Regions from separate parts of the Blastococcus jejuensis genome, predicted to be linked through region 1. Evidence: riboswitches for the same ligand, from Rfam matches in the RefSeq annotation. Region 1 holds a riboswitch; the other holds the start of a gene.
The links. Region 1 has a riboswitch for cyclic di-AMP ahead of ABD644_RS03555 (C40 family peptidase). Riboswitches for the same ligand answer to the same signal wherever they lie in the genome.

Region 1 (6,949 bases):
AGCTCCTCGTCGCTGAGGTCGACGGCGTAGTCGGGGTGCTCCACCCGCTCACCCTCGGGCGTCAGCAGCTGGATCAGGTCGGGCTGCTGCGGCAGGTGCGGGGCGGCGGCCCCGGGTACGGGGTCGACCACCTCGGTGGCCTGGCTCAACGCGGTCACGGAATTCTCCTCGCCGTCTCCCGCGGGTGCCGGGGTGACCGGCGCCCTCGGTGTGTGGACGTCTCGTGGCGGCCGGGGTGTGGTGCCACTCACACATGGTGACACGACCACCCGGTGCGACGACAACACCACCCCGATATCGATCTGCGCAAGATCCCTCGGAATGATTGCGCAGAAGACGCAGTAGTAGGACGTCCTCGCATGTCAGACTGAGCAACATGGCCGATGTCGACGCCACCGATGCGCGGCTGCTGCTCGCGCTGGGCGAGGATCCCCGGGCGAGCGTGATGGCGCTGTCGCAGCGGCTCGGGCTGGCGCGCAACACCGTGCAGGCGCGGCTGACCCGACTGGAGAGCAACGGGGTGCTCGCGCCCTTCGACCGGCGGGTGCGCCCCGAGGCGCTGGGCTACCGGCTCGGCGCCTACGTGACCGTGCAGGTGGTGCAGCGCAGCCTGGCCGAGGTCAGCCGGGGTCTCGCCGACATCCCCGAGGTGCTCGAGGTGACCGGCCTGTCCGGCGTGGCCGACCTGCTGGTGCACGTGGTGGCCCGCGACGCCGACGACCTGTGGCGGATCAGCGAGCAGCTCCTGGCGATCCCCGGCGTCCAGCGGATCGACACCGCCCTGGCGCTGCGCCGGTTCGTCGACCACCGCATGGGCCCGCTGCTGGAGAGCGCCGCCGGCGAGGCGTAGACCCGGGGCCAGATCTGCACACTGGCCCGGTTCAGGCGCCTGAGGTGGGCCAGTGTGCAGATCTCGCCTCGCGGGGCCGGATGCGACATGCTCCGGCCGTGCGTCGCGGAATGGTCACCCTGCTGCTGACGGCGCTGCTCGCGGTTGCCGGGCTGCTGGTCGCCGCACCCGCGCAGGCGTGCAGCTGCGCCGAGGCCACGACCGCACAGCACTTCGCCGACGCCGACGCGGTGTTCACCGGATCGCTGCTCTCCCGCGACGTCGACCACCCCGACTGGCCGGTCATCGGCAGCGGTGACCCGGCGCTGCTCGTGTTCACCGCGCACGTGGTGTTCAAGGGTGAGGTGCGCGAGGCGCAAGGCGTGGTCACGGCGTCGTCGAGCGCCAGCTGCGGGCTGGAGCTGTCGGGCAAGGGCCCGTTCGTCGTCTTCGCGACCAGCGATCCCGATCTGCCGGACGGCCAGTACCGAGCGGGCCTCTGCGGCGGGACCGCAGAGCTCGACCCGCTCGTGGTCGGTGAACTGGCCGACCTGACGAACCTGACGACGTCGACCGGGGCCCCCGGAGGGCTTCCCCTGGAGGGCGAGGCGGGGACGGAGCAGCCCGGCGGCCCGGACCTGCTGCTGCTCGGGCTCGGTGCGGCGGTGGTGCTCGCGGTCGGCCTGGGGAGCGCCTGGTTGCTCCGCCGCCGTCGCGGCGCGTGAGGGCTACTGCCAGCCGTGCTCGTGCACGCCGCCGGGCACCGGCGCCTCGGGGTCGTAGGGCGTGCGCGTGAAGATGAACGTGTCGAGGTCCAGGTGGTCCTCGGCGATCCGCAGCGTCTCGCCGGCGAAGTAGCCGTCCAGCCCAACCCAGGTGCCGTCGTCCCGCGGGGAGAACCGGCTGGCCCGCCCACTGCGGCCCGGCAACGGGCCCAGGTGCAGCAGGTCGCTGCCCACGGAGCGCAGCACGTAGGGCGACGGGCCCCAGAACCAGACGCCGAGCCGCTCCAGCGGCAGGGGTGAGGGCGCCGGCGTCCAGGGCTCCACGATCCGCGGCTCCGCGGCCCGCAGGTCGGTCAGCAGGCCGAAGACCAGCGGGTCCACGCCCGAGGTCGAGTTGGTCAGGGACACCGCGCCGATCTGCTCGTCGCGGTCGACGAACACCCCGGCCAGGAAGCCGGGCATCGAGCCGCCGTGCCCGACCAGCGTGCACCCGTCGACGCGCAGCACCTGCAGGCCGAGCCCGTAGGAGGCCCAGCCCGCAGCCGAGGAGTCGACGCCCGCCGGGACGGTCATCTCCTCGAGCGTGGCGGGGTCGAGCACGCCGGCGGTGTCGCCGAGCAGGAAGGCGCCGAACCGCCCCAGGTCGGTCAGCGACGCCCAGAGCTGGCCGGCCGCGGCCATGACGCCGGCATGGTGCTCGGGCTCGGCGAGGACGACGTCGGCCCACGGGTGCACCGCCCGGCCCTCGGCGGCCGGCTCGACCGGGCGCGGGGTCGTCCGGGTCATGCCCAGCGGGGCGAGCACCTCGGCGGTGACGGCGTCCTCCCACGAGGTCCCGCGCAGCCGCGCCACGAGCTCACCCAGCAGCCCGAACCCGAGGTTCGAGTAGTGGAACCGGCGGGCGGCACCGAGGACGACGTCGGACGGCCCCAGCCCCAGCTCGCCGAGCGAGCCGCCGGGCGTGCGCTCCCACCAGCCGCCGGGGCTCTCGGCCGAGGCACCGGCCAGGTGGGAGAGCAACTGACCGACCGTGCGGTCGCCGAGCGGCGTGCCCGGCAGGTGCTCCTCGAGGTGGTCGTCGAGGTGCAGCCGACCCTCGTCGCGCAGCCGCATCACGACGACGGCGGTCACGGTCTTGCTGATCGATCCCAGCCGGTACTGGACGTCGGCGTGCGGCTCGGGCACCTCACCCCGCGCGGCCGACCAGGCCAGGCCGCCGTCGCGCACGACCCCGGCGACCAGGCTCGGCGCCCGCCCCTCCCGCTGGGTCCGCGCCGTGCGGGCCAGGAGCAGGCGGGCGGTGGAGGGCAGGACGGGCTCGGGCATGACGGGGACCGTATCCATCCGCCGCCGGCGTGCGCCGCTCAGGACGCGGGAACGGCACTCCCGACCGGGAGGTCACCGGCGCGGGTGGCGCGGCGCTCGAACCAGACGGTGGCCAGGGGCGGGATCGAGGCGAGCAGGGCGAGCAGGGTGGTGCCCCGCGACCAGCGGAGGGCCCGGCTCGCGACCAGGGCGAGGAGGACGTAGGCGACGAAGACCGCGCCGTGGATCGGGCCGAACACCTGCACGCCGATCTCGGTGGTCTGCGGGACGTACTTGACGAACATGCCGGCGAGCAGGCCGATCCAGGAGATCGCCTCGGCGATCGCGACGGCACGGAACGCGGTGGCTGCGGTACGGGGGTTCACAGCCCCGATCCTCCCCGGCCGGTCAGCGCAGGTAGGCCCGGCCGCGGGGTGATATTTCATACCCGACCGCCAGGCTGCGGGTCAGTCCCAGCTCCTTGAGCTTGCGGACGTCGCGCTTGAACGAGAGCGTCTCGCGCCCGAGCGAGGCGGCGAGGTCGGGCGCGCGGACGCCCGGCCTGTCGGCGATCAGCGCGAGCACCTGCCGCGTCCACGCCCGCCCCGGGCCGCGGCGTCCCACCGGTCCAGCCGGGCGTCGACGGCGCGGCGCTCGTCGGCCGACAGCGTGGCCTGCTCGCGCAATTCCACCCGCGGATCGGGGCCGGCAGGCCCCACCCGCAGGCGGTACACGTGCGCGCCGGGCCGCCGGTCGAGCAGCCGGTGGAGCTCGGCCAGCGAGCGGACGCCGCTCTGCACGGCGTCGTCCTCGGTCAGGCTGTCGGGGTCCACCTCGTCGACCGAGTCGATACGGACGACGCCTGCCGCCGTCCGCTGGGTGCCGCCCGGGCGCATGCGCGGGCGGTCCCAGCGGCGGAAGGCGAGGGTCACCGAGCCGTCCGCGATCCCCGCGGCGGTGGCCGGGTCGATCAGCACGACCGCATCCTGGCAGGGTCGGGCCCGTGCGGGGACTGGCCAGGCGGGAGTTCTGCCTCGTGCTGCTCCGGCGGATGGCCGACGTCCGCCCGGATCTCGTCGCCGAGGCGCTCCCGCGGCTGGGCGCCAGCCGCCGGGAGGCGCACGCCGCGCACACCCGCTGGCAGGCGCTGCAGCACTCGCCCCGGGCCCCGCGCGGCCTGGCGCTGCGCACGGCGGTGCTCGGCCCGCCCGACGAGCTCGAGGACCGCCGGTTCGGCGACCTCGACGTCCAGGTGCGCCGCTGGCCGGTGCCGCTGTGGCCGCACCTCTACTGGGAGGTGCTGACCGGCCCGGGCGGCTCGGTGCTCAACGAGCACCTGGTGCGGGCGCCGGGCTCCCCCGTCCCGCCGGCCACCGCCGACGCCCTGCTCGTGTGGGAGCACACCCTGGACGACGTCGTCGGCCTGCCCGGGGCCCGCAGCGTCGACCCGGGCGTCGTCACCCGGTGGGAGGTGGAGCTGCCCGGCGGGCGCCGGGCGGCGTTCGTCTGGGGGCTGTTGCAGCGGGTGGGGTGATCAGCCGGCGATCCGGCGAGCGCCGGCGTAGCCACCCATCGCGTCGATGCTGGCGACCTTGACGACGTCGCCGGAGGTCGGCGCGTGCACCATCTGCCCGTTGCCGATGTAGATGCCCACGTGGCTGACCGGGCTGTAGAAGAAGACCAGGTCACCGGGCTGGAGCTCGGCCCGGGAGACCGACTGGCCCATGCCGGCCTGCATGCGACTGGAGTGCGGCAGCCGCACGCCGGCGGCGGCGTAGGCGAACGCCGTCAGCCCTGAGCAGTCGAAGGAGCGCGGCCCGGACGCGGCCCAGACGTAGGGCTTGCCGCGCTGGGCCATGGCCGTGTCGACGGCGACCTGCGCCGCCTGGCTGCCGGCGACGATCGGGCCGGTGGCGGCGACGAGCTCGCTGCGGTCGTCGCGGCTGGCGCGGTCGTCCCCGTGGTGGGCGGCGACGGCGGCCTGCTGCTCGGCCAGGCTGAGCCGGTCGTAGAGCGCCTGGTAGTCGGCGATCTGCGCCTCGAGATCGGCCTGCTGGGCGGCGACGGCGTCGTAGGTCGCCTGCGCCTGCGCCGCGGCCTCCTGGGCGGTGGCCTGGGCCTGGGCCGCGGCGATGCTGGCGGTGGCGGCCACGCCGAGGACCTCGTTCTGGTGGCCGGCGACCATCTGCAGGGTGGCGACGCGGTCGACGAACTCGTCGGCCGACTCGCTGGTCATCAGCGCGCGGAAGGAGCTCATCGACTCGCCGGTGTAGGCGGTGCGGGCGATGCCGCGGACGGCCTGCTGGGCCGCCAGCAGCGCGGCCTGCGCCTGGTTGGACGCGGCGACGGCGGCCTCGGCGGCGGCGTGCTGGGCGACGAGCGTCTCGCGGGCCTCGTTGAACTGCTCGGTGACGACCTCGAGTTCGTGGCCGCGGGCCGCGACGAGCTCGGCGGCCTCGGCGGACGTGCCCGGATCGCCGGGGGCGGCCTGGGCGGGAACCCCCGCGACCAGGATGCCGACGGCCGCGACGAGAGCGAAGCCGGAGCGCAGGGCGAACCGGCGGCGGGTGGCCGCGCGCGGTGCGGCGGGGGTTGCAGTCGCCATGGTGCGGCGGCTCTCCGTTCTCGTCCACGAGCCGCCTACCGGGTTAGCTGACGGGTTCGGGCGGGAGTTCGCCCGGCGTCGCGGATGCGGCGCTGCACCCCAGTGCTTCGGTGGGTCCCCGGCCCGTCGCCTGCGAGTGCGGGCGACCGGCTCGACGGCGCCCATCCGGGTGTCACTCAGACAGTGACTGAAAGCCCCGATGGACACACGCACCGTAAGGTGCGTGACCACGCCGTGACAATGACAAAGATGTTATTTGTGGCCTTCTGCACCAACTTTCCCGAACCCTTGCGCGAACCGGTCCGTCACGGTCTCGTGACGACGGCGGTGACGCTGCGGAATCCCCGCCGGTGACGGGCCGGTGGCAGTGCCCCGGACGGGCCGGATACCGTCCGCCGGTGGAGCACAGCAGATACGACGTCGTCGTGGTCGGCGGCGGGCACAACGGCCTGGTCGCCGCCGCCTACCTCGCCCGGGCCGGCCGGTCGGTCCTCGTCCTCGAGCGGCAGGCGGCCCTCGGTGGGGCCGCGGTCAGCCGTCAGGTGTTCGAGGGCGTCGACGTCCGGCTGTCGGCGTACTCCTACCTGGTCAGCCTGCTCCCGGATCGCATCGTCGGCGATCTCGACCTCGACATCCGGCTGGCCGACCGCACGGTCGCGTCCTACACGGCGCTGACCCGTGACGGCCGCCCCGGCGGGCTGCTCGTCGAGCGGGAGGAGGGCCCGGCCACGGCCACCTCGTTCGCCGCCCTCACCGGCTCCGACGCCGAGTTCGCGGGCTGGCAGCGCTTCTACGGCCGGCTGGCCGGCCTCGCCGAGGACCTCGCCCCCACCCTGGTCGAGCCCCTGCTCGCACCGGCCGAGCTCGAGGCGCGGCTGCGCGACCCGGAGCTGTGGCACGACCTGCGGGAGCGGCCGCTGGCCGACGTGGTCGGCGACCACCTCAGCGACGACGTCGTGCGCGGCGTGGCGCTGACCGACGGGCTCATCGGCACGTTCGCCGACGTGCACGCCGCCGACGGCCTGGCCGGCCGCTGCTTCCTGTACCACCTCGTGGGCAACGGGACCGGGCAGTGGCGGGTGCCGGTGGGCGGCATGGGTGCCGTCAGCGGGGCCATGGCGGCGGCCGCGCGGCGGCACGGCGCCGAGCTGGTCACCCGGGCCACGGTGACCGCGCTCGATCCGCGCGCCGACGGCGTCACGGTCAGCTGGACCGACGACGACGGGAGGCAGCGCTCGGTGGACGCGGGACACGTGGTCTGCGGCGCCGCCCCGACCGTGCTGGCCGAGCTGACCGGGGCCGATCCCGGGCCGCGGCCGTCGGGCTCGCAGCTGAAGGTCAACATGGTGCTGGCCCGGCTGCCCCGGTTGCGGTCGGGCACCGACCCGGCGACCGCCTTCGCCGGCACGTTCCACGTCGACGAGGCCGCGAGCCAGATCGACGCCGCCTACGCCCAGGCCGCCGCCGGCCGGCTGCCCGACGTCA
Region 2 (6,949 bases), on a different contig from region 1:
TAGACCGCGATGCTGGTGGAGAACAGAGCGTCGGAGAGCGACGCGAGCGCTGCAGGAGACACACCGGCTCCAGATGGGTGATGCGGCGGGCGGGCCCACCGTCAAGGCCTCTACTAACCTTGATAGTAGACTTTGCTGCGCTGCGACGCGAGCAGGCCTGCTGGTGCCCGGCCCGGAGGAGATACCGACCTCTGCCCCGTCCCCGAGTCGAGGCAGTGCTCGTCCGACAACTGCTGCCGATCGAGGTGGGGCCAAATGGCCGGCAAGTCACGACGGGGCAAGTCCCCGGGCAGGCGGGGAGCTCCGACCTCGGGCGCGCCGCGTCCTCAGAGAGCTGCGCAGCCGCCGCCTCTCGATGCGCCGGGTACCGAGGTGGCGAAGGCGGCGCCCGGCAGTGCGCAGATGCCGTCCGCGTTCCGACCGCCCAGATCGCTGCCGCGGCCACCGCAACCGGCGACGCAGCGACTGGCCACCATGCGGACGGAGACCTTGCTTACTACATCGGTGCCACGGCGCCCGGCGAAGCCGCCGACAGTTCCACCGGCCACGTCCTCGCCCACCACCCCTGCCCCGCCCCCTGCCGGCACCGGGAAGGGTGTCGGGTCGCCCCCGGAGCCGCGCGGCGCGCAAGCAGGCTTTGTCACCGTTCGCCCACGGCTCGTAGCGAACAAACCGGTCGGCCCGGTCGAGGTGTTGTCGTGGACCTGCGAACCGGTGCGAGACCTCGAGCCGCAGGGATTGGCTCTGACCTACTGGTTCGATGCCGAGGCCGCCGACGAGCCGTACCCCGTCAGTGTGCGGTTCACCGGGGCCCGCGTCGGCGGATCCGGCGCCACCGGGGATGCATTTCAGGTCGTGCACACGCTCGAGCGGGTGGTTCCTGGCAGCGGACGCATCGCACTGTCGGCTCGAATCAGCGGCATCTCGGCCGGCCAGTGGAAAGTGACGGCGACACCGCTACGCGGTGACGGTCCGAGGGCCTCGACCGGTCTGAAGAGCCAGGCCTTCCTCCGGCTGCCCACGGCGACCACGACCGGGAACACGAGCTATCTGCCCGTGGCCAGGGTCCTGGCTCCCGGGGTCAGGGTCGGCGCGTGGCCCTCCCTGGTGGGACTGGGGACGGTCGTGGCCCTGGTCCTCCAGGCCCTGCTGGCTTCGCAACGTCAGGTGCCGGTGGGACGCCTGCTCCTGGTGTCGCTCCTGGCCTGTCTGACGGGGCTCGTCGGGGCGAAGGTCTACTACGTGCTGACACATCGCGCCGAGCCGGGCGGACTGCTCCGGGCCGGCATGTCGGTCCAGGGCTTCGTACTGGCCGCTCTGACGACACTCGGCGTGGGCAGCTGGTGGGCGGGCATCTCCGTCGGCGCGGTGCTGGACGTGACCACCCCTGGACTGCTGTTCGGCATGATGATCGGCCGATTGGGCTGCCTGCTGGGTGGCTGCTGTGCGGGACTGCCGACGGCCTCCCGCTGGGGGGTGTGGTCCTCGGATCGGCGGGTCGGGGTCCGCCGCATTCCCGTCCAACTGATGGAGTCTGCGATGGCCGGGGCCGTGGCTATCGCCGCGCTGGTCGCGGTCGTGTCCCTCGACCCGCCGGTCGACGGCCTACTTCTCGTGGCCGGCCTGTCCACCTACATCGCCGGCCGGCAGGTCCTCTTCCCGCTGCGCGGCATCCCGCGCTCCACCAGTTGGGGACGAGTGACCACGCTGGTCCTGGCACTCCTGGTGCTGGCGACGGCAGTCGGCGTACTGATGAGCGCCGCGGGCTCCTGACCGACGCTCACAACCCAACCGGTTCGCGAGTGGCACCCGCGAGACCTCGGTACGGGGGCGCACGCATCATCCGGATGCCAGCCGGCGAGTGCGATCCTTTCCAGGAGGCGGCCAGCGGATGGGGGGCACACTGATGCCGGACGGCACTCCGGGTCCCCGCCACCGACGGCTGCCTGTGCGGGTTTCGATCGCCCTTCCGTTCATCCTCCTGGCCCTAGCCGGATTCCTGGCCGCTGTCATCGTCGTGGGGCCGAACGACGAGCGAGCACCGGCCACCCTTCTGACCCGCCCGACAGAATCGACCTTCACCAGCGTCCCCGACGGCGACGTCAGTCACGTCCACGCCGCGCTGCACGGCTTGGGTGAGACATGCGCCGAGGACGCTGTGTCGCGATCCCAGGATGCCGTGGACCGGGACGTGTCCGCGGTCCTGGATTTCGCGCGGCGACACCCGGATGGCCGCTTCCAGATCGACGACGAAAACGGCAGCTCCTTGTCCCTCCTCCTGGTCCTCCAGGACGAGCTGTCCACGTGCGCGCCTAGCCTCCTGCCGCGCGTGCAGGAGTTGATCCCCCCGCAGCTGCGCCGGGCGCCCGGTCCAGCCTCGTGACACGCGGCCAGTTCGCGAGATTCTGAGGAGCGACTGGCGGCTCGGCCCGGCTGCCCGGCACGTGGGACGACTCGCCGACCCTCGCAACTCCGCGGAGCTCGGAGCGTCGTCGGGTCAGCAGCCCCCACCCAGTGACACTCCGCGGGCAGCCAGCCAAGCCATCGGATCCGTCCGATTCCGGTAGAGGCCGCCGGTGTGCACTTCGAAGTGCAGGTGCGGACCGGTCGACTGGCCCCTGTTGCCGACCTCGGCGATCTGCTGACCGGTGGACACCTGCTGGCCGGCGGAGACGAAGTAGTCGTTGATGTGGCCGTAGACGGTGATCGAGCCGTCGTCGTGCTGGATGTAGACAGCCAGACCGAAACCGCTGGCCGGACCGGCTTGCAGCACGCGACCCGCTTGCGGCGTGTAGATCGGCGTCCCGATAGGCGCGGCGATGTCGACGCCGTAGTGCATGGCACCCCAGCGCGCGCCGTAGCAAGAGGTGATGCGACCGGTGGTCGGCGGGACGGCCTGGCCGTTCGCGGCCGCTGCTGCATTCGCGGCGATGGCCGCATCGGTCCGGGCGTTCTCAGCGTTGATCCCCTGCGCCCAGGCCCATTCGGGGTCTGCGACTCCCTGCAGTCGGAGAAGTTCTATTTCGGCCTGCTGCAGCTGCCGGCCGTAGTCTGCCTGCTGCGCGATCGCGTCGTTGTGTGCCTCCTGCGCCCGAACCACGTCCGCTTGGACCGCGGCCTCGGCCTCTGCCGCGCCGCGGGCGGCCTCGTCGCGTTCGGCGACGGAGTCCTGGGCAGCCGCCTCGGCCCGCACCTGTTGTTCCTCGATGACGCGGAACTCGGCGAGCCTCTCGGCGCGGTCATCGCTCAGCAGGTCGAGGGTGACCGCGCGCTGCAGGAACTCTGCGGGCCCGTCGGCATCAAGAAGCGCCGCTGTGGTGCCGAAGGCGTCGGTGCCCATATAACTCTCCCGGCCGAGATCAGCGATCTCGACGCGCGCCTGGTTGACCTCTGCGGTGGCGGCCTGGAGCGCAGCTGCAGCGCTGTCGGCTGAGGCTTGTGCGGTAGCGAGTTCGGCTTGCGCCCGCCGTGCTGCATCGGTGGCCGCCTCAGCCTCGACGGTCAACCGTGCGAGCTCCTCCTCCGCCTGGGCGACGAACCGCTCGATGCGCTCGACTTCGGCGGCCGCCGCGTCACGCGCGGACTGCCCGGCAGCCACGTCGCCGGCCCCCTCAGCGGGCGGATCCGATGGGGCGGCGGCTGCGGGTGAGCCGAGGATGCCGAGCAACATGCTGATGACCACGCACCCCAGGGTGACGAGCGCCGTACTTGACACGCGGCGTGCCTGTAGAGGGCGGGTGCTGGCCCGGCGAGACGCAGAGAGTCCCGGGGTGCGTGGCGCAGGCAGGGTCGCCAAGGCGACGGGCTCCGTTCTCCCTGGCCGCCTACCGGGTTAGCTGACGGGTTCGGGCAGGAGAACGCCCTACCTGCGGTCGACGTGACGCGCAGGATTCACCCCATGGGACATGGGTCCCCGGTCCGCCTCGATCGGTCGACCGAGATCGGCTCGGCGGAGCCCGACCGAGGCCCTCGGGTTCGAGGATCGCGGCTCGATCGGGCTGGCGGTGACAGTACTACGAAGCAGGCTAGTTGGTCACGCTGCGGTAACACTCCCCCATCGCCGCGTGCTGACCGCACAGAGGACGCCTGCTGCTCGACGCCCGCGCATGCACACGCCCCAGCGGGGCCGCGCTCGCCCTTCAGCGGGACGCCGTGGCCCTGTCCTCCTCGGTCAGTGCGGAGAAGGATGCCCCTTTCAGGGGTCGGTGCCACAAGACCGGTACCGGCGGCCAGGGCGCGGGCATGGCCGGACCATCCAGCAGCAGATCATCAGTCAAGGTGGCTGGACCAGTGTCGGGGGCCGGGACGCGCTGGCGTCAACCGGTCTGCATCGCCGGCGTCCAGCCGACAGCCGTCTTCAGCCGGGGTGGTGGGTGGTGTGCTCTGTCGGGGTGGTCGGGCTTGCGGGCTCCGGCGTCTCGGTTGGGGAGTTGCCGCTTATGGCCGGCCCGATGACGAATGCGGACAGGCTGAACATCACGGTGAACAGGGCGACGCCGATGGCCGGCGCCTTCCACGTACCGAAGCGGCGGTACAGGCGGCGTAGTAGAGGCACGGAGAGCAGTAGACCGACGGCGCCGAAGAGAAGGTTCCCTCCGCTGGTCGTGACGAGTGCGGCACCGGCGAAGAGGGTCGCGTGGTGCAGGACGTGCGGCAGCAGACCCATGATGGCCCCGATGGCGGCCGTGACGGCATTCCACACGGCAGCGGTCCGGCCACGGGACGCCGTCTCCTCGTGGGGGTGGCCGGACCCAGGCGCCGTCGTCGGCCGTGCAAGGCGATCGTCTGTCATCCCAACTTCCGGTCGATAGAAGGACTCGGAGCCTGCGGCGACGAAGCCTAGGACAGCATGGCCGCGCGCTGCTGCAGCCTATGGCGGTGCCCTTGCCAGGGTCCGATCGTGACGATCTGCTCGGCGTACGCGAGCTCGGAGAGCGCACTCCGGGACCGTCTCGGTTCGGCCGCTGTCTCTCACTACCCGTCTGTGAGCTCCGGTCATCAGCCGCTCGTCAGTGGGACCCCGGGATAGTGCCCCGAGGGGGTCACGACTGTGCCGGCCTCACCGCGAAGGATTGCGGCCACGTCCTCAAGCCGGCCGATGGCGCCGACGTCACCTGTCAATTCCACGAACCGACAGATCGCGTCAACTTTCGGCCCCATCGACCCAGCCGGGAAGTTCATCCGTCGCAGCGCCGCGGGCGTGGCACGCCGAATGGCCTCGGCGTGTGCGGTGCCGAAGTTCCGCTGCACACCGGGGACGTCGGTGAGTATCAGCAGCGCGTCCGCCTCCAGCGCCTCCGCAAGCACCGACGAGGTCATGTCCTTGTCGACGACCGCCTCGACACCCTCCAGCAGGCCCTGTTCGTTGCGGATCACCGGCACACCGCCTCCGCCCGCGCAGACTACGACCGCTCCGCTGTTCAGCAGCAGTCGGATCAGCCGGGTCTCGACCACGCGCTCCGGTGTGGGCGAACCGACGACACGCCGGAAGTGCTGTCCGTCGGCCCGCACGGTCCAGCCTCGTTCTTCCGCGAGGCGCCGCGCGGTCTCCTCGTCGTACACCTCGCCGACGAACTTCGTCGGGTTCCCGAACGCCGGATCGTCGGCGCGCACCAGGGTCTGGTTGATGATCGCCGCCACCTGACGTCCGGGCAGCGCGTTCTGCATCGACTGCAGCAGCCAGTAGCCGATCATGCCTTGGGTCTGGGCGCCCAGGACGTCGAACGGGTACGGCGTCGTCAGGTGAGGGTCCGAGGCCGACTGCAGCGCCAGCACGCCGACCTGCGGGCCGTTGCCGTGCGTGACCACCAGCTCGTGCTCCGCGGCCAACGGCGCCAGAGCGGCCACCGCCAGGTGAACGTTGGCCTCCTGGACCTCCGCGTCGGGTTTCTGCCCCCGCTGCAGCAGGGCGTTCCCGCCCAGCGCCACCACGATGCGCACGTCAGCCTCCCAGCGTGGCCACCATGACCGCTTTGATCGTGTGCATCCTGTTCTCCGCCTGATCGAACACCACCGAGTGGTGGGACTCGAAGATGTCGTGGGTGACCTCGAGCCCATCCATCCCGGTCTGCTGGTAGATCTGTTCGCCGATCGTGGTGTTCCGGTCGTGGAAGGCCGGCAGGCAGTGCATGAACTTCACGTTCGGGTTGCCGGTCAGCTCCACCATGTGCCGATTCACCTGATACGGCTTGAGCTGGGCGATGCGCTCGGTCCAGACCTCCATGGGCTCCCCCATCGACACCCACACGTCGGTGTAGAGGAAATCCACACTCCGCACGCCATCGGCCACCTCCTCGGTGTGGGTGATTCGCGCGCCGGTGCGGTCGGCGATCTCACGGGCTTGGTCGATGGTGGCTTCGTCGTTCCAGAGCGCCCGGGGTGCGACGATCCGGACGTCCATGCCGCTCAGCGCGCCCGCAATGAGCAGAGAATTGCCGACGTTGTTGCGGGCGTCACCGCAGTAGGCGAACGAGATCTTCTGCACGTCCTTGGTGCTGTGCTCCCGCATGGTGAGGATGTCGCACAGGGTCTGAGTGGGGTGCCATTCGTCCGTCAGCCCGTTCCACACGGGGACCCCCGCGTCCCTGGCAAGGATCTCCACGTTCTCCTGGGCGAAGCCGCGGTACTCGATCCCGTCGTACATTCGCCCCAGCACACGCGCGGTGTCGGCGATGGACTCCTTGTGTCCCAATTGGGAGCCGGTGGGGTCAAGGTATGTGACCCGCGCACCCTGGTCGTAGGCCGCCACCTCGAAAGCACACCGGGTCCGGGTGGAGGTCTTCTCGAAGATCAGGGCTATGTTCTTGCCGGCCAGGCGCGGCGCCTCCGCGCCCGCGTACTTTGCTGCCTTGAGCGTCGCGGCCAGGTCGAGCAGGAAGTGCCACTCCTGGGGAGTGAAGTCCAACTCCTTCACGAAGCTACGGTTTCGCAGGTTGTACGACATGGCGTT

Region 2: another riboswitch for cyclic di-AMP. It lies ahead of ABD644_RS08015 (peptidoglycan DD-metalloendopeptidase family protein); the one in region 1 lies ahead of ABD644_RS03555 (C40 family peptidase).

Annotation. Positions count from the first base shown of each region.
Region 1 is NZ_BAAAVV010000001.1:725,958-732,906, forward strand. It holds gene pdhA (pyruvate dehydrogenase (acetyl-transferring) E1 component subunit alpha) at 1-158, opposite strand, end outside; gene ABD644_RS03520 (Lrp/AsnC family transcriptional regulator) at 377-850, shown strand; gene ABD644_RS03525 (hypothetical protein) at 949-1,554, shown strand; gene ABD644_RS03530 (serine hydrolase domain-containing protein) at 1,558-2,880, opposite strand; gene ABD644_RS03535 (DUF3817 domain-containing protein) at 2,919-3,245, opposite strand; gene ABD644_RS03540 (hypothetical protein) at 3,268-3,444, opposite strand; gene ABD644_RS03545 (ASCH domain-containing protein) at 3,432-3,836, opposite strand; gene ABD644_RS03550 (hypothetical protein) at 3,863-4,393, shown strand; gene ABD644_RS03555 (C40 family peptidase) at 4,394-5,464, opposite strand; cyclic di-AMP (ydaO/yuaA leader) riboswitch at 5,482-5,619, opposite strand; gene ABD644_RS03560 (phytoene desaturase family protein) at 5,863-6,949, shown strand, end outside.
Region 2 is NZ_BAAAVV010000003.1:191,909-198,857, forward strand. It holds gene ccsB (c-type cytochrome biogenesis protein CcsB) at 1-62, opposite strand, end outside; gene ABD644_RS08005 (prolipoprotein diacylglyceryl transferase family protein) at 715-1,773, shown strand; gene ABD644_RS08010 (hypothetical protein) at 1,949-2,383, shown strand; gene ABD644_RS08015 (peptidoglycan DD-metalloendopeptidase family protein) at 2,498-3,682, opposite strand; cyclic di-AMP (ydaO/yuaA leader) riboswitch at 3,808-3,962, opposite strand; gene ABD644_RS08020 (hypothetical protein) at 4,358-4,702, opposite strand; gene arcC (carbamate kinase) at 4,999-5,940, opposite strand; gene argF (ornithine carbamoyltransferase) at 5,942-6,949, opposite strand, start outside; gene ABD644_RS08035 (arginine deiminase) at 6,949-6,949, opposite strand, start outside.